3 regions of the Streptomyces sp. NPDC059679 genome follow, and region 2 is predicted to be linked to each of the others. Evidence: riboswitches for the same ligand, from Rfam matches in the RefSeq annotation. Region 2 holds a riboswitch; each other region holds the start of a gene.
What was found. A riboswitch is a leader RNA that binds a small molecule or an ion and turns the genes downstream of it on or off. The one in region 2 is predicted to bind ZMP and ZTP.
Positions count from the first base shown of each region.

Region 1: another riboswitch for ZMP and ZTP. It lies ahead of ACFV2X_RS03885 (bifunctional 5,10-methylenetetrahydrofolate dehydrogenase/5,10-methenyltetrahydrofolate cyclohydrolase); the one in region 2 lies ahead of ACFV2X_RS47415 (bifunctional 5,10-methylenetetrahydrofolate dehydrogenase/5,10-methenyltetrahydrofolate cyclohydrolase).
Region 3: another riboswitch for ZMP and ZTP. It lies ahead of glyA (serine hydroxymethyltransferase); the one in region 2 lies ahead of ACFV2X_RS47415 (bifunctional 5,10-methylenetetrahydrofolate dehydrogenase/5,10-methenyltetrahydrofolate cyclohydrolase).

Region 1 is NZ_JBHWES010000002.1:301,393-308,445, forward strand. Features, by position in the region: gene ACFV2X_RS03865 (helix-turn-helix domain-containing protein) at 1-515, shown strand, start outside; gene ACFV2X_RS03870 (DUF397 domain-containing protein) at 506-709, opposite strand; gene ACFV2X_RS03875 (helix-turn-helix domain-containing protein) at 720-1,571, opposite strand; gene ACFV2X_RS03880 (ATP-binding protein) at 1,752-2,204, shown strand; gene ACFV2X_RS03885 (bifunctional 5,10-methylenetetrahydrofolate dehydrogenase/5,10-methenyltetrahydrofolate cyclohydrolase) at 2,252-3,115, opposite strand; ZMP/ZTP riboswitch at 3,138-3,225, opposite strand; gene ACFV2X_RS03890 (glycosyltransferase family 2 protein) at 3,322-4,197, shown strand; gene ACFV2X_RS03895 (sugar phosphate isomerase/epimerase family protein) at 4,198-5,055, opposite strand; gene ACFV2X_RS03900 (dihydrodipicolinate synthase family protein) at 5,052-6,224, opposite strand; gene ACFV2X_RS03905 (Gfo/Idh/MocA family protein) at 6,221-7,053, opposite strand, start outside.
Region 2 is NZ_JBHWES010000079.1:7,175-14,227, forward strand. Features, by position in the region: gene ACFV2X_RS47385 (hypothetical protein) at 1-193, opposite strand, end outside; gene ACFV2X_RS47390 (hypothetical protein) at 190-615, opposite strand; gene ACFV2X_RS47395 (DinB family protein) at 1,050-1,550, opposite strand; gene ACFV2X_RS47400 (class I SAM-dependent methyltransferase) at 1,594-2,220, opposite strand; gene ACFV2X_RS47405 (helix-turn-helix domain-containing protein) at 2,309-2,914, shown strand; partial or broken gene ACFV2X_RS47410 (MFS transporter) at 3,019-3,258, opposite strand; ZMP/ZTP riboswitch at 3,436-3,521, shown strand; gene ACFV2X_RS47415 (bifunctional 5,10-methylenetetrahydrofolate dehydrogenase/5,10-methenyltetrahydrofolate cyclohydrolase) at 3,544-4,410, shown strand; partial or broken gene ACFV2X_RS47420 (ATP-binding protein) at 4,500-4,778, opposite strand; partial or broken gene ACFV2X_RS47425 (MFS transporter) at 4,779-5,243, opposite strand; gene ACFV2X_RS47430 (hypothetical protein) at 5,675-7,053, opposite strand, start outside.
Region 3 is NZ_JBHWES010000038.1:103,211-110,263, reverse strand. Features, by position in the region: gene ACFV2X_RS33060 (hypothetical protein) at 1-56, opposite strand, end outside; gene ACFV2X_RS33055 (hypothetical protein) at 53-394, opposite strand; gene ACFV2X_RS33050 (DNA-processing protein DprA) at 578-1,036, shown strand; gene ACFV2X_RS33045 (hypothetical protein) at 1,062-2,405, shown strand; ZMP/ZTP riboswitch at 2,487-2,580, shown strand; gene glyA (serine hydroxymethyltransferase) at 2,623-3,933, shown strand; gene ACFV2X_RS33035 (hypothetical protein) at 3,872-4,360, opposite strand; partial or broken gene ACFV2X_RS33030 (RNA polymerase sigma factor) at 4,395-4,940, opposite strand; gene trpS (tryptophan--tRNA ligase) at 5,122-6,135, shown strand; gene ACFV2X_RS33020 (2'-5' RNA ligase family protein) at 6,345-6,944, shown strand.

The DNA.
Region 1 (7,053 bases), on a different contig from region 2:
AGGCCGAGGCAGTCAGCTTGAGGTACTTCTCACCCATCGCCGTGCCCGGTCTGCTGCAAACCGCCGAATACGCGCGGCGCGTCTTCGCCCTTGACCTGTCGGGCACAGAGCTGACCTCGGCCGTCGCAGCCCGACAACAACGCCAGCAAGCCCTGTACAAGACGGAGAAGAAATTTACGTTCGTCCTCACGGAAGCGGTGCTGCGCTGGGGGTTCTGCCCGGAGGAGGTCATGGCCGCACAGATCGGTCACCTCACCTCCATTGCCACGCTGACCAATGTGAAGATCGGCCTGATCCCGTTCGCCTCACGCCCCAAGGATCTTCCCCTGCACGGCTACCAGATCTTCGACGACCGTCTGGCCACCATCAGCCTGGAGCACGCGACGGTCAGCGTGACCGAGCCCCGCGACATCGCCACCTACCTCACGTTGTTCTCCACGATGTCGGAGGCAGCCGAATTCGGCGAAGCGGCTCGGGCCCGTATTGCCGCCATAGGCCGCGAGTATCAGTCTTGACCGTAGCCGTCGAACCGCCCCGCCTTGACTGCGGCGAGGAAGGGTCCGAGCCGGGCCGGGGCGGCGGTGAGAATCACGTGGGGGTCGTCACTCTCGCGTATGAGTATGCGGCCGTCGTGCTGAGCGAGCTCAATGCAATTGGCCCCCTCCCCTTCCGAGAACGAGGACTTCTTCCATATGGGTATGACGGACATGCCAGGACTCTCACATTTCTTGCGCGATGCCGCGAATAGTCTCCCGCGATGCACGGATGCCCAGTGAGACACCTGCGAGGACATCGTAGATCGCCCGGTACTTGGCGAGTTGGGCCTCCGCGTCCAGAAACGCACTTCCGTAGGCGGTATCGACCGTCGCGGTGTCCAGGCTGGGGACGACCCCACCCGCGTACAGGAGATTCTGCGCCGACCCGATGAACTTCTCTGAGGCGAACGGGATCACGCGCAACGTCACGGCAGGCCACTCGGACACCTCCAGCAGGTATTCCAACTGAGCCTTCACCACCTTCCGGCCGCCACTGCACATGCGCAAGGCCGCCTCGTGGATGATGCCGTCGAACGTCGGCGGAGATGCACGTTCGAAGATCAGACGCCGCCTGATCCGGTGCTCTACCCGAGCCTCGATCTCGCTCTCAGGGAGCGGCGGGATGACCGACTCGAAGAGGGAGCGCGCATAGTCCTCGGTCTGGAAGATGCCGGGAATCGTGAGTGCCTGGATGGAGTGGAAGTACGTGGCATGGTGCTCGAGCTCCGCGAGATCGAGGAATGACGGCGGCAGAACACCTCGATACTCCTCCCACCAGCCCTTGCCACGCTCCTCAGCCATCGCACACAGCACGTCCACCAATGTCTCGTCAGCGGCGGAGTAGAACGCCGCAAGGCGTCGGACTCGTTCGGCGCTGACACCCCAGCGCCCCGACTCCACGTGGCTGATCTTTGCCTGGTTGCCCCCGATCATCTCCGCCGCCGCGCGGGCGGGCAACCCGGCCGCCTCGCGAAGCTTCCGCAGTTCCGATCCCAACCGCGCCTGACGGACGGTGGGGTTGCTTCTGGCTGGCATCGCTACCTCTCATCAATCGGCCTGCGTGCGAAGCAGTGTGGCGCGCCACCGTCGCGCGGATCCACTTCGTGTCACCCACAGGCGTGAAGCATCCGCATCAAGCTTGTGCCGCGTCAGATCTTCGCCCTACGGTCGCGTCGCAAATGAACGCTCAACCCTCCGCACACGCCGGGAGACGCAATGAGCACAGCCGCATTGGACAGAGCCCCACGCATCGACGCCCACCCAGCCCAGATTTACCACCTCACCACCCCGAACTGCCCGACCAGCCCAAAGGTGGTCCGCGATCTCCTCGCATCACTCTTGCTCGTCACGGGACATCCCGACCTGGTCGACGCCGCACAGGTCTGCGCCTCGGACGTGGTGACCAATGTGGTACAGCACACCAAGGTGCCGGACATGCACATCGATGTGACCATCCAGGACGACCGCGTGATCGTCGGCGTACGAGACGACGATCCCTGCGGGCATCCCGAGATCCGTCAAGCAAGCATCAAAGATGAGACTCGACGCGGCCTACAACTCGTGGACCACCTCTCCTACGCCTGGGACGTGGCATGGACAGGCGCGGACGGCAACCAGACGGGGAAGCGGGTGTGGTTCGAGCTCCGCGAGCCAGGACTCCGCGTGTGAGGCTCACCGCGCCGGACGACGTACGGCCCTGTCGGCCTGACCCGCGCTCAGCTCCGGACAGCCAGCTGCCGTGCCGCCGCCTCCACCGTCTGCGCCAGCAGCACGGCGATGGTCATGGGGCCGACCCCGCCCGGGACGGGCGTGATCAGGCTCGCCCGCTCCCGCGCGGTCTCGAAGTCGACGTCCCCGACATTGCCGGGGTTGTACCCCGCGTCGATCACCACGGCTCCCGGCTTCACATCGGCCCCGGCGATGAACCGCGGACGGCCGACCGCGGCCACCAGTACATCGGCCTCCCGCACGATCGCCGACAGATCGGCGGTGCGCGAGTGGCAGTACGTGACCGTGGCGTCCCGGCCGAGCAGCAGCATCCCGGCGGGCTTGCCCAGAATGGCGCTGCGCCCCACGACGACCGCGTGCTTGCCCACGAGGTCGACGTCGTACTCGTCCAGCAGCCGCATGATGCCGCCGGGGGTGCAGGACGCGAAGCCGGGCAGGCCGAAGGCCATGGCCGCGAAGGAGTGCATGGTGACGCCGTCGACGTCCTTCTCCGGGGCGATCGCCTCGAAGGCGGCGCGCTCGTCGATATGAGGTCCCACGGGATGCTGCAGGAGGATCCCGTGCACCCCCGGGTCCTGGGACAGCGCGGTGACGGTGTCGACGAGGACGCCGGTGCTCACCGACGCAGGCAGGGCCACCTGCCGTGACTCGATCCCCGCCTTCCGACACCTGGCACGCTTCATCCGGACATAGGTCACCGAGGCCGAGTCTTCCCCGACCAGGACGGTGGCCAGACAGGGCGCCGTCCCGGTGCGCCGTGCGATGTCCGCGGCGGCCTTCGCGGTGTCCTCGATGATGCGACCGGCCAGGCCGGTGCCGTCCATCAGGCGAGCTGTTCGGGTCCGGTCCATACGCCACTCCTGAGGCACTCACATGAGTCGCCCAGGCGCGCGGCATCGACAACCGGTGTCAGACCGCTCCCCGGTGGTGCTCCACCTCAGCGCCAGTCACGGCCCGCGTCCACCGTAAGGGAGGGACGCCGCTCGGCGGCGGACGATGGCCGGTCCCCGGGGCGGCTAGCATCACCCGCACCGGATCCGACGAACGGAGTTCACCCGTGCGTAACCCGCGCGTTGGCGTCGCCATCCTGACCATGGGCACTCGGCCCGCCGAACTGACCGCCCTGCTCGCTTCGGTCGCCAAGCAGGACACCCCCGCGGCGCGGGTGGTGGTCGTCGGCAACGGCTCGCCGCTGCCGCTTCTCCCCGACGGGGTGACCGGTGTCGAACTGCCGGAGAACCTGGGCATCGCCGGCGGCCGGAACGCCGCCCTGGCCCGGCTGAAGGAGTTCGGGGATGTCGATGTGGTGGTGGACTTGGACGACGACGGGCTGCTGATCAGCACGGACGTCTTCACCCGGCTGGTGGAGCTGTACGAGTCCGACCCGCGGTTGGGCATCGTGAGCTTCCGCATCGCCGACGAGCGGGGCCGCACCCAGCGCCGCCACGTCCCCCGTCTGCGTAGCTCGGATCCGATGCGCGGCGGGTGGGTGACCACGTTCCTCGGCGGCGGCCACGGCCTGTCCATGCGGATGCTGGAGGAAATCGGCGGCTGGCCCGAGCCGTTCTTCTACGCCCACGAGGAGACCGACCTGTCCTGGCGGGCCCTGGACGCGGGCTGGAAGGTGCTCTACGAGCCGGACTTGGTGCTCCAGCATCCGTGGACATCGCCGACCCGGCACGCGGTCTTCTACCGTATGGTCGCCCGCAACCGGGTCTGGCTGGCCAAACGGCACCTTCCCGCCCTCCTCGTCCCCGTATACCTGGGAACCTGGACCGCGCTGACCATGGTCCGCACCAGGTCGGCGGCCGGTTTGCGGGCGTGGTTCGGCGGCTTCGCCGAGGGCCTGCGCACCCCGTGCCCACCGCGTCGACCGATGCGGTGGGCCACCGTATGGCGGATGACCCGGCTGGGCCGACCGCCGGTCATCTGATCAAGCGGGCAGCCGCTGGAGCACCAGCGTCCGGTAGCGGTCGGCCACCTCCGCCAGAACCTCCGCGCCGTCCCGCGCCCATAGGGCCGGGTTGAAGATCTCCACCTCGATCGGTCCGTCGAAGCCCGTCGCGTCGACGCGCTCGCGGAACCAGCGGAAGTCGACGGCGCCGTCGCCGAGTTGGCCGCGGCCCAGGAGGACGCCTTCCGGGAGGGGGGTGATCCAGTCGGCGAGCTGGAAGGAGGCGAGGCGGCCGCCGGCGCCCGCGCGGGCGATTTGGTCCGCCACCGTGTCGTCCCACCACAGGTGGTACGTGTCGACGACGACGCCCACCTGGTCCGCCGGGAAGCGCTCGGCCAGGTCGAGGGCCTGGGCGAGGGTGGAGACGACGCAGCGGTCGGAGGCGTACATGGGGTGCAGCGGTTCGATGGCCAGGCGGACGCCGTGGTCGGCGGCGTAGGGGGCGAGTTCGGCGAGGGCGTCGGCGATGCGCTCGCGGGCGGCGAACAGGTCGCGGCTGCCGGGTGGGAGGCCGCCGGAGACCAGGATGAGGGTGTCGGTGCCGAGGGTGGCGGCCTCGTCGATGGCGGCGCGGTTGTCGGCGAGGGCGGCGGCGCGTTCGTCCGGGTCGATGGCGGTGAAGAAGCCGCCCCGGCACAGGGAGGTGACGGCCAGGCCCGCGTCGCGGATCAGCCTCGCGGCCGCCTCCACGCCGTACTCCTGCACCGGCGCGCGCCACAGGCCGACGCCCGGGACGCCCGCCTTGACGCAGCCCTCCGCCAGTTCGGGCAGCGACCACTGCTTGATCGTTTCCTGGTTGAGGCTCAGGCGGGTCAGGTCGCCGCTCACACCGGTCATTGCGTCACTCCGTACACCGTCAGCAGGGCCTTCATCCTCGACTCCGCGAGGCCCGGGTCCGGGAACAGGCCGAGGCCGTCGGCCAGTTCGTACGCCCGCGCCAGGTGCGGCAGCGAGCGGGACGACTGCTGGCCGCCGACCATCGTGAAGTGCGGCTGGTGGCCGGCCAGCCAGGCCAGGAAGACGACGCCCGTCTTGTAGAAGCGGGTCGGGGCCTGGAAGAGGTGGCGGGACAGCTCGACCGTGGGGTCGAGCAGGCCGCGGAAGGCCGCCGTATCGCCGGTGTCAAGCCTGCGCACCGCCTCGGCGGCCAGCGGCCCCAGCGGGTCGAAGATGCCGAGCAGGGCGTGGCTGAAGCCGTGGTCGTCGCCCGCGATCAGTTCGGGGTAGTTGAAGTCGTCGCCCGTGTAGCAGCGGACGCCGTCCGGGAGGAGGCGGCGCAGCTCGATTTCACGCTGGGCGTCGAGGAGGGAGACCTTGATGCCGTCGACCTTGTCGGGGTGGGCGGCGATGACGTCGAGGAAGGTGCGGGTGGCGGCGTCCAGGTCGGTGGCGCCCCAGTAGCCTTCGAGCGCCGGGTCGAACATGGGGCCGAGCCAGTGCAGGACGACCGGTTCGGCGGCCTGGCGCAGCAGATGGCCGTAGACCTCGAGGTAGTCGTCGGGGTTCTTGGCCACGGCGGTCAGGGCGCGGGAGGCCATGAGGATGGCCTGGGCGCCCGCCGTCTCGACGACCTCCAGCTGCTCCTCGTACGCGGCCCTGACCTCGTCGAGGCTGTACGGGTAGCCGAGCTCGGTGACCGGCAGCTGGTCGGTGCCGACGCCGCAGGCGATGCGGCCGCCGACCGCCTTGGCCTCGGCGGCCGAGCGGCGGATCAGCTCGGCGGCGCCGGCCCAGTCCAGGCCCATGCCGCGCTGGGCGGTGTCCATGGCCTCGGCGACGCCGAGACCGTGGGACCACAGGTGGCGGCGGAAGGCGAGGGTGGCGTCCCAGTCGACGGCGGCGGGGCTGTCGGGGGTCACATCGGCGTACGGGTCGGCGACGACGTGGGCGGCGGAGAAGACCGTACGGGAGGCGAGCGGCGCACCGCCGGGGGCGAAGGCCGCGGGTTCGGTGCGGGGTTCGTACGGGCGGGTGGCGCCGCCCTCGGCGGGGAGGTGGATGGTCACAGGCTCAGCTCCGGTACGTCCAGGCGGCGGCCCTCCGCCGACGACTTGAGGCCCAGCTCGGCGAGTTGCACGCCGCGCGCGCCGGCCAGCAGGTCCCAGTGCCAGGGCTCGTCGAGGGCGACGTGGCGCAGGAACAGCTCCCACTGTGCCTTGAAGCCGTTGTCGAACTCCTCGTTGTCCGGGACCTCCTGCCACTGGTCGCGGAAGCTCTCGGTGAGCGGGATGTCGGGGTTCCAGACCGGCTTGGGGGTGGCGGAGCGGTGCTGGGCGCGGCAGCGGCGCAGCCCCGCGACGGCCGAGCCCTCGGTGCCGTCGACCTGGAACTCGACCAGTTCGTCGCGGTTGACGCGGACCGCCCAGGAGGAGTTGATCTGCGCGACGGCGCCGCCTTCGAGCTGGAAGATGCCATAGGCCGCGTCGTCGGCGGTGGCGTCGTACGGCTTGCCCTGCTCGTCCCAGCGGGTGGGGATGTGGGTGGTGACATGTGCCTGGACGGTCCGTACGGCGCCGAAGAGCTCGTGCAGCACGTACTCCCAGTGCGGGAACATGTCGACGACGATGCCGCCGCCGTCCTCGGCGCGGTAGTTCCAGGAGGGCCGCTGGGCGCTCTGCCAGTCGCCCTCGAAGACCCAGTAGCCGAACTCGCCGCGCACCGAGAGGATCTTGCCGAAGAAGCCGCCGTCGATGAGGCGCTTCAGCTTGAGCAGGCCGGGGAGGAAGATCTTGTCCTGGACCACGCCGTGCTTGACGCCGGCCGCGTCGGCGAGCCGGGCCAGCTCCAGGGCGCCGGCCAGGCCGGTGGCGGTGGGCTTCTCGGTGTAGATGTGCT
Region 2 (7,053 bases):
ACCGCCGCAGGAACCGGCGCATGGGGGCCGCGTCGACCTGGCTGCGGGCGGCCTCCACCGCCGCCGTCCGCTCTGCGTCGAACGCGGCCACCTGGTTCGGCGCAATCTGCACCAGAGCCGCGCGCAGGTCCTCCGCTGTGGTCTTGGGCTGCGGGATCAGGGGCCTGTGCCCGTCCGCTGCTGCTTCGCTCATGCCGCCACGCTCCCTGTGCTCCCCGTGTTCCCCGTGCTTCCGGCGGGAGCCACGGTGATCCGCAGCTCGACGCGCCCTTCGGCATACTCCCTCAGCAGCACCTCACACAGCAGCCCGAACCCGGGAACGCCTCCCCGACGGGCTTGCTCCTGCCTCTTCCACCTGGTCTCGGCCCTCTCGCACACGCTCTCATCGAGGTAGACGCGGCATCCGCCCCGCTCCGCCGTGCCGAATGTGCTGCCGACCGGAACGGGCGCGTCGAGCGACCCTTCGGCGTACGCCGTCAGGAGCGCCTCAAGGACCCGTGAGCGGGCGCGGGCCAGACCGTCGTCCTCGGCTCGCTGCTTCACCTGCTGTTTCCACAGGTCCGTGTCCATCCAGACCAGGCGGCCAGGGCGCGCCGTGCTGTGGGCGGCTCTCACGCTTCCTCCATCGGGTGCCGGTAACGGCGCGTCCCGCCAAGACTAGACTTTCAAGGTCTAGCAATCAACGCCCCGCGCCGCGCCGTACCGGTGCCAGAGTGCCCGTCGTGGCCGGGTGCATCTGCTCGTGTGACTCACCGTGCTTCTTGTCGAAGGCCGAGTAGGGCCGTGTCGGGCATGCCGGCGTCGAACCAGTCCCAGAACCGCTGCCGGGCACCGATCTCCCAGTCGATCCAGGTGGCAATGGTCGGGTTGCCGGCTTGGCCGAGGTGTCGAGATCCAGCACGGCGTTGTAGTGGTCCTGGCTTGCGAACAGCGCCGCCGCAGCGTGGGAAGAGCGATGCGGCCCTCGGCCCGCGTAATGCTCCGCGCTCGCCCAGTTGCTGAGCCCCCTCACTTCGCCGGGGGAGAAGTTCGCCGGGGGAGAAGGCGGATCAGCGGCCGGTCGAGCCGTCGATCAGTTCACGGAGGATGTCCGCGTGGCCCGCGTGACGGCCGGTCTCCTCGATCATGTGGGTCAGTGCCCAGCGGACGCTGGGAGCGGGGCGCCCCGGTCGCGGTCGGGGGACGGGGGCGCCGAGATCGGTGCATCCGTCGAGAACGTCGTTCGCGCGCTCGACCGCCTCCCGGTAGCGGGCCACGATATCGGCCACGCTGTCCGCCGGTGCGGCCTGGAACGTCGCCTGCCAGTTGGTGACGTCGTCCCCGAGAAACATCGAGCGCTCGACGAAAGTCAGGTGGTTGAGCAGGCCGAGCAGGTTCGTACCCGACGGCACTGCGGCTGTTCGCACCTGCGGCTCGGGGGCACCGTCGACCTTCGTAGCGATCGAAGTCCGGAGGTAGTCGAGAAATGTGCGTAGGACCTCGATCTCGCTGCTTCCGGTCCGGGGCGGCGGGGTGTCGCTGCGGCGGTTGTGGCGCGTGGTGCCGGGCAACAGTGGTCACCTTCCTTCGTCGTCGGGAGCCCCGACCACCGCGTCAGGCGGTGCGGCGGATGAGGAGAACATGGTCGGTGACCTCGGCGGTGCGCCCGCCCGGGCCAGTCGCGATCCGGCGCGGTGCGTCGGCCCGCTCGGCCGTCCACGTCTCCGGGGCCAGACCGATACCGGCGGCGACCTCCTGCGGGCTCGGGTACCGGGTATCGGGGTCCTGATTCCATGACCACGGAGCGGTCGAGCCGTGGTCGACGACCAGCAGCCGCCCGCCCGGGTGCAGTGCGTGCGCGGCCGAGCGCAGGACGGTTGCCCGGTCCAGGTCACAGGGGGTGTGCAGATAGTGGGCGCAGATCAGGTCGAATCCGCCGGGCGGGAAAGACGTGTGCAAGTCGTGGTGTACGGCGATGACGCGGGCGCCCAGGCCGTGTGCGCAGGCGAGGGCGGCGAGCCGCTCGACCGCCACCGGCGAGATGTCGGCGGCGGTGACCTGCCATCCCTGGCCGGCGAGCCACAGCGCGTCGCCGCCGTCGCCACATCCGAGGTCCAATGCGTCACCGGGCGCCAGGCCCGTCACCGTCTCGGTGAGGCGAACATTCGGCCGCGGGTTGCCGGCTGCGGGCCGGGCCGCATAGACGCCGTCCCAGAACGCGACCGCATCGGTGGTGCTCATCAAGACTCCTTGTGTCGGTGGGCGCCCAGTCTTGCCAGGCACACCACGACCTGGCACGAAAACTTGCGGTAACGGCAAGATGGGCCTCATGGATCCCAAGACGGACGACGTGCTCGACGCGGTGGGGCCGCGGCTCCGTGCGCTGCGCCGTGACCGCGGCATCACCCTCGCCGACCTCGCCGCGACGACCGGCGTGTCGGAGAGCACCCTGTCCCGGCTGGAGAGCGGGCAGCGCCGGCCGAGCCTGGAACTGCTGCTGCCGCTGGCCCGTATCTACGACGTTCCGCTGGACGACCTCGTGGGTGCCCCGCGCACCGGCGACCCCCGGATCCACCTCAAGCCGATCAGACGGTACGGGATGACCTTTGTGCCCCTGTCCCGGCGACCGGGCGGGGTGCACGCCTTCAAGATGATCATCCCCGCCCGGCCAGAACCGCTCGAACCGACCCCGCAGACCCATGAAGGCTTCGAATGGCTCTATGTGCTCAACGGCCACCTGCGACTCGTGATCGGCGAGCGCGACCTGACGTTGCCGCCCGGTGAGGCAGCCGAGTTCGACACCTCCTTGCCGCACTGGCTGGGCAGTGCCGATGGCGGCGTGGTCGAGCTTCTCATCCTGTTCGGCCCGCAGGGGCTGCGTGCGCACGTACGCACCGAACCTCATCGGTCGTCTCAGGCCGGGCCCCAGCGATGAACTCGGCGCGAGCCTCTTCGAGGCCCAGGAGACCGAGGCAACCGCACAGCGATGGCTACGATCGCTGACGGAGTTATGTCGGCTGTTCGCGGCGATAGAAGCCGTCACGCAGACGGGTCCGGAGTCTCCGGCGGGGCAGGAAGCGTCCGTCGGCTGGTGCGCGTCCCCCACACTTCCGTGAGAAAGCCGCCGAGCAGCGAGTCGAGCGGGGTCAGCCCCATGCCGACAAAGTTGATCGTCGCGGCCGCGCGGCCCTGCATCCCGTCCGGAGTAACGGTCTGCCGGACGGCCATGACCGTGACATTCACCAGCTGGCTGAAGGTCCCGAAGACGAAGTTGACCGTATGGCTTCGGTCACTTCCAGCAGCAGCATTTGTCTGTGAGTTTGGGAGGCATCTCGCGTGTGGACGCGTCAGGAATGTTCACGTGAAGTGACGTCACTGCAGAGGGGATGGGCCTTCGCAAGTCGCTGCCACCCGAGGGCGCTGATCGGTGTGAGCATGCTGCGTCTACTACAGTTCAGCGTGGGCCGCGACTGGCGCTGAGGTGGAGCACCACCGGGGAGCGGCCTGACGAGACGTCGATGCCGTGCGCCTGGGCGAGTGGTCAGCAACGCCTGGAGGGCAACGATGTCCCCGACTCAGATGGCCCAGCTCATGGGCGGCACCAGCCTCGCCAAACGCATCGTCGACGAGGCCGCTGTCAAGTCGGCGGAGATCTCACGACGCACGGGGACCAGTCCCTGTCTGGCGACGGTGCTGGTGGGAGAGGATCCCGCGTCGGCCACGTACGTCCGCATGAAACGAGCGCGGTGTTCGAAGGCAGGCATCCAGTCCCGGCATATCGGTCTGCCCGCCGCCACCACGACCGCCGAGCTGATCGACACCCTCGCGGACCTGTCCAGCGATCCGGAAGTGCACGGCATCCTGCTCCAGCACCCCTGCGGCCCGCACATCGACGAGCGAGCGGCGTTCGAGTCCATCGCTCCGGAGAAGGATGTCGACGGGGTCACGATGCATTCCTTCGCCGCGATGAGCTTCGCGCTGCCGGGCTTCGTGTCCTGCACTCCGGGCGGGATCATGCGGTTGCTGGAAGCGTACGACGTCGAACTCGCCGGCAAGCACGCCGTGGTGGTGGGGCGCAGCGCGATTCTCGGCAAACCGGCCGGGATGCTCCTGCTCGCCAAGGACACAACGGTGACTTACTGTCACTCCCGCACGACTGATCTGTCGGCGGTCGTCCGGGAGGCAGACGTCGTGGTGGCAGCCGTGGGACGGCCTCGGCTGATCCGCGGTGAGGACATCAAGCCTGGCGCGGTTGTGATCGACGCCGGCTACAACCCGGGCAACGTCGGCGACGTGGACTACGACACCGCCCTCACTCGAGCTCGTCTGATCACTCCGGTTCCCGGCGGCGTCGGGCCGATGACCATTGCCGTCCTGCTCGCGCAGACCGTGGAAGCCGCCGCGAACCAGCTCGGAATGCAGCACCAGTGATGGCCTCGCGAGCAGCTCATTGACTTCTGATGGCGGCTCGCCGCCCGTGAGGGTGGTGAGCCGTCGAGGAGGCGTGGCCTGCGAATGTGTCAGCCGGCCTTAGCGGGTTCTGCGGCCCGGGCTCGAGTGGCGGCGAGGCGGTAGGAGTCGGTGCCGGTCTCGATGATGGCGCCGTTGAAGGTGAGCCGGTCGACGATGGCGGCGCAAAGACGCGGGTCGGTGAACGTCTTCGTCCAGCCGCCGAACGACTCGTTGGAGGCGATGGCCACGCTGGTCTTTTCCTCGCGCTCGGTCAGCACCTGGAAGAGGAGTTCGGCGCCGTGCCGGTCGAGTTCCATGTATCCAAGTTCGTCAATGCAGAGGCGATCCTGGAAGGCGGCTGATGCGAGGCACACAGTCCGCAGCGAGATGTCACTGCCGACAAAGCGGAGGCCCTCATGGATCCGCCGCCAGACCCGAGGTGGACGTTCCGGGCCTTCCGGGATGGATTCGCGGCGACCGATCCGTCGGATCGACAGGAACGACAGCGCGAAAAACACTGCGCTGGAGGCGGCAGCGATCGGCGCCGACAGCACAGACACCAATGCACCGCCGACGGCGGGACCGCCGATCTGCGCCGCGGACCGACTGCCCTCGAGCGCGCTGTTGGCCCGTACCAACTGATCGCGTCTCACCAGCCGTACCGAAGAAGCCTGGTATGCCACGTCGAAGAACACGGACAGAGCCCCGATGGCGAAGGCAACCACGAGCAGCGCCGGCAGGCCGAGCGCACCGAGGAGGCCGGCCACGGCGGCGGCGCCCAGTGCCAGGGCCCGACCGGCGTCCGTCAGTACCCCAGAGCCGGCGGAAGTCGCCGTCCCGCCACAGGCTTGACGGAGCAGGTCGACCGGAATCGGATACAGCGGAGGAAGAAGACGGCACAGGGACCCCTCGGATGACCGAAGACGAGACCCGCCAACCGGCGCTCGACAGATGCACCGACCGTTTCAGGCAGCGGGAAAGGAAGGCTCGCTATGCCGCGCGTTAAGGGCAGCACGCGATGACAGGCCGCTCACGGCCTCAGACGTCAACGCGTGCTCGGACTGCCGACCATGTCTTCGCTCCTCGTGAGTCACTCGCTGCGCGAACACTAGCTTCCGCTCGGCAGGGCACGAAAGGCAATTATGGGTCGGGCAGACGGCGGGAGGAGTGCGGATGTTCCTCAAGGTGCGGCAGCTCATCGCCGTCGAGGGCTACTTGGTGGTCGACTCGGCGGGCGGTGCGCTCACTGCTGGCATACCAGATCCGACATCACGGCGAGTGGCAGGGACGGGTTGGCTGCCGCTGCTTCCGCTACCTGCCGGTCCGTGTCGGTGAGCAGCTCTGCGATGACCGGTGGCGGGAGTGCCGGGTGGCCCGCGGCTATGGGTCTCGCCCGCTTGTCCGCCAGGCAGGCGAGCAGCGCCGAGGCCGTCGCCCCGCGATGTCGGGCAACCTCACGGAACACTTTCCGCACCGCTGGTTCGTGCCGGAGCAGGTCCTCCAGCAGCGCAGGGGGCGTGTCCGGGTTGGTCGCCACCTTGACCAGGACACGGACACCGTGTCGATCGACCATGGTGCGCAACTGCGCCTCGGTGAGGCCCGGGTGCGGAGCGAGGGCGTTGACCACCTTCGCGTCGGGGTCGTCGGCCAGCCGGTCGCGTATCTCGGGCGGCAAATCGCGTCGTTGGGCCACGAGCATTCGGGTGGCCGGGTCCGGTGACGTGGCCAGCTCTTCGACCTCGGTGGGAGAGGAGGTGGCAATACGGGGCAGAAGGGTGGTGCCGATCCTGGTGGTTCGAGCCAGGTGGGTGAGCACATCGAGCGGTACGCGGGGATGGTGTGCGAGCCTGCGGCGTACGTCGGGGTCACGGTCGCCGGCCAGCGCGCGGATGAGGGCATCGTCGATCGCGGGATTTTCGGCAAGGTCGGCGCGGACACCGGGAGTGGAGTCCGAGGCGAGCCGTGCGCAGGCATGCCGGGGCAGGTCCTGGCGGGCGGCGAGCGCCCAGCGCAACTGCATCGACGGATGGTCCACGAAGCCGACGACGACATCGACGGGGGTGGCAGGGTTACGGAGTGCAGCCTCCCGCATGGCGTGGACGGTGGACTCGTGGGAGCCGCCGCAGGAGGCGCCCGGCAGCAGATCGCAGTCGGGCCGTGGACACTGCGGATCGTGAACGAAAGGGGTCTTCTCGCGGTCACAGACCAGACAGCGTCGCGCCGCAGGCAGCCCCTCGCCGGTCACCAACGCTGCCAGTGCGGCCGGGGGTGTCGCCTCGTTGTTCGCCACCGCGCGGCGGACCTCGGCGTGCGGATGTGCCGCGAGCCTTGCGGCCATGTCTGGGGTGGTCCACAACGCAAGCTCGGCGACGACACGTACGTCCGGGTCCGCCGCGAGCGTGTCCACCACGTCGCACGGGAGGCCGCGGCAGGCTGCCAGCTTCTCCCGACGCTCACGGGCCGGATCCGCCGCGAGGACACGCGCCCACTCCGGGCGGCCGACACCTTGGTCGAGCAGGGCGAGGGCGGCATCCGGCCAGACGGAGGGATCGACGTCGGCAGCGGTCAGCCGACCCCCGTACGCGAGTTGCACCGCGCTCTCGTCGACGCGCTCGGCCAACG
Region 3 (7,053 bases), on a different contig from region 2:
AGCACGGTGATCGGCTCGCGGGTGGGCTTGTCGCAGCGATAGCAGCATTCGGTCACCGGGCGGCCCCTTCACGTGGGCCCAGCGCCGCGCTCGTGGCGATCTTCAGCGCGGCGAGGAGAGCCGTCGGGTCGGTGAGATGCCGGTCGTCCCGGGGCGGTACGCGCCAGCGCACCCCGGGCCCCCTACGGGAGTCGATGGCGGGTACCTCGATATAGGCGGTCGCTCCCCAGACCTCGATGCTGGGTAGCGCGCTCATGTCCCATCCGGCGGCTGAGCCGGGCGCGATCAACCAGTAGAAGACCTTGTCGAAGGGGTTCTTGATGACCGCGCCCGTCGCCTCGCCCAGCAGGTCGAGGGTGTGTTTACCGATGCCGATGGAGAGGGGAACGCGCACGACGTCCCAAGAACGGCCAGCGGGCTGCAGCTCCGTGCCACGGCCGCTTGGCGGTGCCCACGGTTCGGGTCCGTAGGCTTTCAGGCGTTCAGCCAGGTCGAGGCAACGGGATGCGTCCATGCATCGATATCACCGCACCGTGAACCGCGGCGGGATATGACAACCTATGACACGGAGTGGATCATGACCCGGGCTGTGGCCATCACCGGTACGCGGTCGACAGCGCATCGCGATCTCGCGAGCTACGCTGAACTGTTCGCCGACTACCTTGGCCCATTCGTAGACCCCAACGCGAGCTTCTACCTCGGCGGGGCCACGGGCATCGACTCCCTCGCCCTGCTCTGGCTGGCGGGCAACGCATCCTCACAGATCACGATCGTCGTACCCGGTACCGTTCAGCAGCAGCCCGCCGAGGCGCAGCAAGCCATCACCCGCAGCCGCAACCGCATCACGGAGATCGTCGAATTGCGCGCCGACCGGCTCGATGCGCCCGCATTCCACGCCCGGAACCGCTGGATGGTCGACCACTCCCACATGGTCATCGGGTTCCCCCTCGCTGGCCCGCAGGGTACTTCTGGTACCTGGCAAACCATCAACTACGGTGCCGAACAGGGGAAACCTCATCTGATCGTGCCCGTGTGACGCGAATCACCGGCATGATGAGGCCATGAGCACGCGCGAAATGCTCCTCGGTGCTGCTGCCCTCAAGTCCCTTCGGAAGGCACGGGGATGGTCTCTGGCCGAAACCTCACGGGCACTCATCGCCACAGCGCGCCGCCTTGGCCAGCCCCTCGACTCATCTGCCGCGAGCGTGCAGCGATCGGTGGCCCGGTGGGAGAGCGCTACGCGCCCCATCCTCCCCAGCGACCGGTATCAGCTTCTGCTCGTGCATCTTTACGCCCGAGGCGCCGACGGGCATATCGCACTCGGGCCGGGCAGCGACTTCGCCGAACTGCTTGACGCGCTGGCCCGTCTGGGAGAGGCGGAAGCCCGGCTGAGCGATCTGCGCGCGCTGTTGATGCGTACGGCCACTGATGATGGAACCGGTCTGCTCGCTCTACTCGGGCCCGCAACCCGACTGTCCATGGCCGCCGCGCTCACCGATCCGACGCGCGTCGATGAGGTCCTGCTCGACGGGTTACGGACGGCCGTGGGTGACGTCAACGCGCACGTCGGCTCGCTGCCCTTCGCTCGGCTCCAACTCCTGCTCGCCCCCGTGATCGAGTCCTGTCGGCGGCTCCTGCTCGGAGCTGTCCCCGCCCCCCTGTTACCTGAGCTGCGCACGGTCGCGGTGCAGGCGTACACCCTCGGCGGGCGGCTGGCGTTCGAGACCCGGGACGACCAAGCCTCCCGCGCGCTGTACGCGGCCGCCACGGCTACGGCCGGACAACTCGACGCTCGGTGGCGCCGGGCCGTCGTCCACATGAGCCACGCCTTGGTCACGCTGTACTCCGCCCCCGGTATCGAAGCGGCCCGCGGGTTGGTCGACGCCGCGGTGCGTGATGCGCGTACGGGCGACAGTGTCCGCGTGCGGGCCCGAGCGCATGCGTTACAAGCCGAGGTCGCCGCCCGAGCGGGGTCCGAGCGGCACGCGCAGACTGCGCTGTCGCTTGCCTGGTACGACCTCGACCGCAACGGCGAGGGCGATCCGGCGCCGGCCAGCTTCAGCCCGGACCACCTGCGCGGCTTCGAGGGGCTGTGTGAGCTGTACGTCGGAGACGCGGCGGTCGCTCACGACTTCTTCGCCGATAGCGTGGCGGCTCTCGGCACACCGCGTGAGCGGGTACAGCGGGCCATCGTCTCCACCGATCAGGCCCTGGCCTGCATCCGGCTGGACGCGCCTGAGCAAGCCGCGGATCTTCTGCACAGCTGCGTCGACTCCGCCGCCAGTACCGGCGGGCGTGTGCCCGCGCTGCGGCTGCGGCAGGCACGCAGGGAACTGCGGCCCTGGCGGCGTGAGGACTTCGTCGCCGACCTCGACGATCACCTCGTCGAACTACTCGGAAGCTGACATGACGAGCCCCTGTCCGGCCCGAAGGCCAAGATGAGCCGACGCCCGGCTGGGCCGAAACCGCACCCCGATTAGAGTGGGAGCGCACGCCGTGACTGGCGAACGTGGAAGAGACCACGAGGAAGCGGTGTGCGGCTGCGACCATCACGAGGTGCCGCCCGCCTGGGCACCCCGGGACTTCGACCGGACCAACCGACCGATCGCCCGGAGGACACCAATGAGCCAGCCCCTCTCCCATTCCGACTCCGCCTCTTCCCCCGGCCCCTTCCTCTCTCATCCCGCACTGGCGGAGGCCGACCCGGAGCTTGCCGCGCTGGTGGGGGCGGAGGAGCGGCTGCAGGCGGAGACCCTGCGCATGATCCCCAGCGAGAACTATGTCTCCAGCGCCGTTCTGGAGGCATCCGGCACGGTGCTCCAGAACAAGTACAGCGAGGGCTACCCGGGCCGCCGCTACTACGAGGGCCAGCAGGTCATCGACCAGGTCGAGACCCTGGCGGCGGACCGCGCGAAGGCCGTGTTCGGGGTCGAGCACGCCAACGTGCAGCCGTACTCCGGCTCGCCCGCCAACCTCGCCGTCTACCTGGCCTTCGCCGAGCCCGGTGACACCGTGATGGGCATGTCGCTGCCCATGGGCGGCCACCTCACCCACGGCTGGGGCGTCTCCGCCACCGGCAAGTGGTTCCGCGGTGTCCAGTACGGGGTGCGGCAGGACACCGGGCTGATCGACTTCGACGAGGTGCGCGACCTGGCCCGTAAGGAGCGCCCCAAGGTGATCTTCTGCGGTGGGACGGCGGTGCCCCGCACCATCGACTTCGCCGCCTTCGCGGAGATCGCCCGGGAGGTGGACGCGGTGCTGGTCGCCGATATCGCGCATATCGCCGGGCTGATCGCGGGCGGCGCCCACCCCTCCCCGGTGCCGCATGCCGATGTCGTCTCCACCACCACCCACAAGACGCTGCGCGGGCCGCGCGGCGCGATGCTGATGTCGCGCGAGGTCCACGCCAAGGCGATCGACAAGGCCGTCTTCCCCGGGCTGCAGGGCGGCCCGCACAACCAGACCACCGCGGGTATCGCCGTCGCCCTGCACGAGGCCGCCCAGCCCGCCTTCCGCGACTACGCCCACGCCATCGTCGCCAATGCCCAAGCCCTTGCGGAAGCCCTGCTCGCCCGAGGCTTCGACCTGGTCTCCGGCGGCACCGACAACCACCTGATCCTCATGGACCTCACGCCCAAGGACGTGCCGGGCAAGGTCGCGGCCAAGGCCCTCGACCAGGCCGGGATCGTGGTGAACTACAACACCGTCCCCTTTGACCCGCGCAAGCCCTTCGACCCCTCCGGCATCCGGATCGGCACCCCCTCCCTGACCTCGCGCGGTCTGCGCACCGAGCACATGGCCACCGTCGCCGAGTGGATCGACCGGGGCGTGGGTGCCGCCGGGAGCGGCGACGAGGAAACGCTCGCCAAGATCAGGGCCGAGGTCGCCGAGCTGATGGCCGCCTACCCCGCCCCCGGTCTGCCGACCGCCTGACGTCGTTCGGCCTGACTTCGTCCAAGCTGACCTCGTCCGGGCTGGCCTCGTCCGGGCTGACTTCGTCCGGGCTCAACCCTTCCGGCTGGGAGCCCTCCGGCCTGGGCCCGGGCTGGTCGTCCGCGGAGCCCTGTCCGGCCGTCAGGCCGGGCAGGTCCCGCCACTGCTCGTCCGCCCGGACCTGGACCCGCCCGTCCCGGTCCGGAGCGGTCGCGGGGGCGGCCGCCGAAGCGCCCACTATCCGCGCCATCACCCGCTCGATCAGCGTCTCTCCGTCCACCGGCGACCCGCCCAGCGGGGGAGACTCCAGCGCGCGCCCGAGCGCCCGCAACTCGTCGGGCAGGCGCCCGTCCCCGTCCCCGGTCCGGGCCACAGCCTCGGTGCCCTTCGCGGGCGACCCCGAGCCCCTCTCCGCGGTCCTTTTCATATTCCGCTCCGTCACTTTCCCGCCTTCCTTCCTCCCCCTCCGCCAGCAGTCCCTCCAGCCGCCTCAGCGCACGGCTGAGCCGGGACTTCACCGTGCCGCGCGGCCAGCCGAGCGCTTGCGCGGTCTCCGACTCGTCCAGATCCAGCAGATAGCGGTAGGTGACCACCCGCCGCTGTGGCTCGCTCAGCTCGTCCAGCGCGGCCAGCAGTCGGGCCCGCCGCTCGCCCGCGAGCGCCGCCACCGCCGGGTCCGCGGATTCCGGTATGGCCGGCTCGGATCCGCCGCGGCCGGCACCGCCGACCAGCGCCGCTTCCCGGCCCACCGCCGTGCGCATGCGGCGCGCCGAGCGGAGCAGGTTGCTGGTCTCGTTGGTCACGATCCGCAGCAGCCATGGGCGGAACGACGCGCCGTCCCGGAATCCCCCCAGGGCGAGATACGCCTTGACGAAGGCGTCCTGCACCACGTCCTCCGCGTCGGGGCCCGCCCCGAGCAGCACGGCGGTGCGATGGGCGATCGGTGCGTGTGCGCGCATCAGCTCCGCGTACGCCTCGGTGTCCCCGGCGCGCACCCGCGCGATGATCTCCGCTTCGGTTGAAACCGTCTCCGCTTCGGCCGACGCCGTCTCGGCCCCGGCCCCAGCCGACTGCGCCCTTGCCGTCTTCCGCACGGCGAGGCCCCCCTCCCGCGCCCTCTCACGAGTCCTCACACCTTTCATACACCGGCGGACCGAGACCGGTTCCACACCTGAGAGAATGGGTGCCATGGCCCTCGATCGTCCCCGTGCACTCTCCGGTATCCAGCCCACCGCAGGCTCGTTCCACCTCGGGAACTACCTCGGTGCGATCCGGCAGTACGTCGCGCTGCAGGAGACCCACGACGCCTTCTACATGGTCGTGGACCTGCATGCGATCACCGTGCCGCAGGATCCGGTGGCGCTGCGCGCCAACACCCGTCTCGCCGCCGCGCAGCTGCTCGCCTCCGGGCTCGACCCGGACCGCTGCACCCTCTTCATCCAGAGCCATGTGCCCGAGCACGCGCAGCTCGCCTGGGTGATGAACTGTCTGACGGGTTTCGGCGAGGCGTCCCGGATGACCCAGTTCAAGGACAAGACGGCCAAGCAGGGCGCGGACCGGGCCACTGTCGGGCTCTTCACCTACCCGATCCTCCAGGTCGCCGACATCCTGCTCTACCAGGCCAACCATGTCCCGGTCGGCGAGGACCAGCGTCAGCACGTCGAGCTGACCCGTGACATCGCCGAGCGCTTCAACGGGCGCTTCGGCGACACGTTCACCATTCCCGCTCCGCATATCGTCAAGGAGACCGGGAAGATCTACGACCTTCAGGACCCGGCGATCAAGATGAGCAAGTCGGCGTCCACGCCCAAGGGCATCATCAGCCTGCTGGACGAGCCCAAGGTCTCGGCGAAGAAGATCAAGAGCGCGGTCACGGACACCGAGACCGAGATCCGCTACGACGAGGAGAAGAAGCCCGGCGTCAGCAATCTGCTGACCATCTACTCCACCCTCACCGGCACCACGATCGCCGACCTGGAGCGGAAGTACGAGGGCAAGGGCTACGGTGCGCTCAAGACCGAGCTCGCCGACGTACTGGTCGAGTGGGTCACCCCCTTCCGCGAGCGTACGCAGGAATACCTCGCGGACCCCGAGACGTTGGACGGAATCCTGGCCAGGGGCGCGGAGAAGGCCCGCGCCGTCGCGTCCGACACGCTGGCCCGCGCCTACGACAAGGTCGGCTTCCTGCCCGCCAAGCACTGACCGGCACTATTCGCACTGATCGGCACTACTCGATCACCTCGATCACCGGCCGATGTCCCAACGCCCCCTTCGCGGGGGCCGTGGGTACGTGCGCCGATGGACCGGTGAACCTAGCCGCGAAGGCGGCCCAGCCGCCACACTGACACCGGATACACCGGATACAGCGGATCAGGCCCACAACGCCCGGGAGGGCCAGGAGGGAGAACGCAGTGGGGACCGTAACGCTCGGCGTTTCGATCGCGGTCCCGGAGCCGTACGGCAGCTATCTGCAGCAGCGGCGCGCGGGCTTCGGTGACCCTGCCGCTCACGGCATCCCCACCCACGTCACGCTGCTGCCGCCCACCGAGGTCGACTCCTCGGCGCTGCCCGGCGTCGAGCGCCATCTGGCGGCGGTCGCGGCCGAGGGCCGGCCGTTCACGATGCGGCTGGAGGGCACCGACACCTTCCGCCCGCTGTCCCCGGTCGTCTACGTCAAGATCGTCGAGGGCGTCGAGGAGTGCGCGGCGCTCCAGGAGCGGGTGCGGGTCGCCTCCGGGCCGTGTGCCCGTGAGCTGCAGTTCCCCTACCACCCCCACGTCACGATCGCCCATGGCATCGACGAGGAGGCCATGGACCGGGCGTACGCGGAGCTGAAGGACTTCGAGGCGGCCTGGACGATCGAGGGCTTCGCGCTCTATCAGCAGGGCGCGGACGGGGTCTGGCGGCTGGAGCGCGAATACCCCTTCGGCGACGGCCCCGGCCCGTCGGGCCCCGGTCCGGTGCTCCCTCGCCAGGTCAACCTCTGCCGTCCGCCCGCGCCGTCCCTCTGACGGATCCGTAAGAGCCAGCGGATCCGTAAGAGCCAGCGGATCCGTAAGAGTGATGAGCGGGGTGTCGGACAAGCCGATTCCGGCTGACGGCCCGTCGTAGCGAGACCCT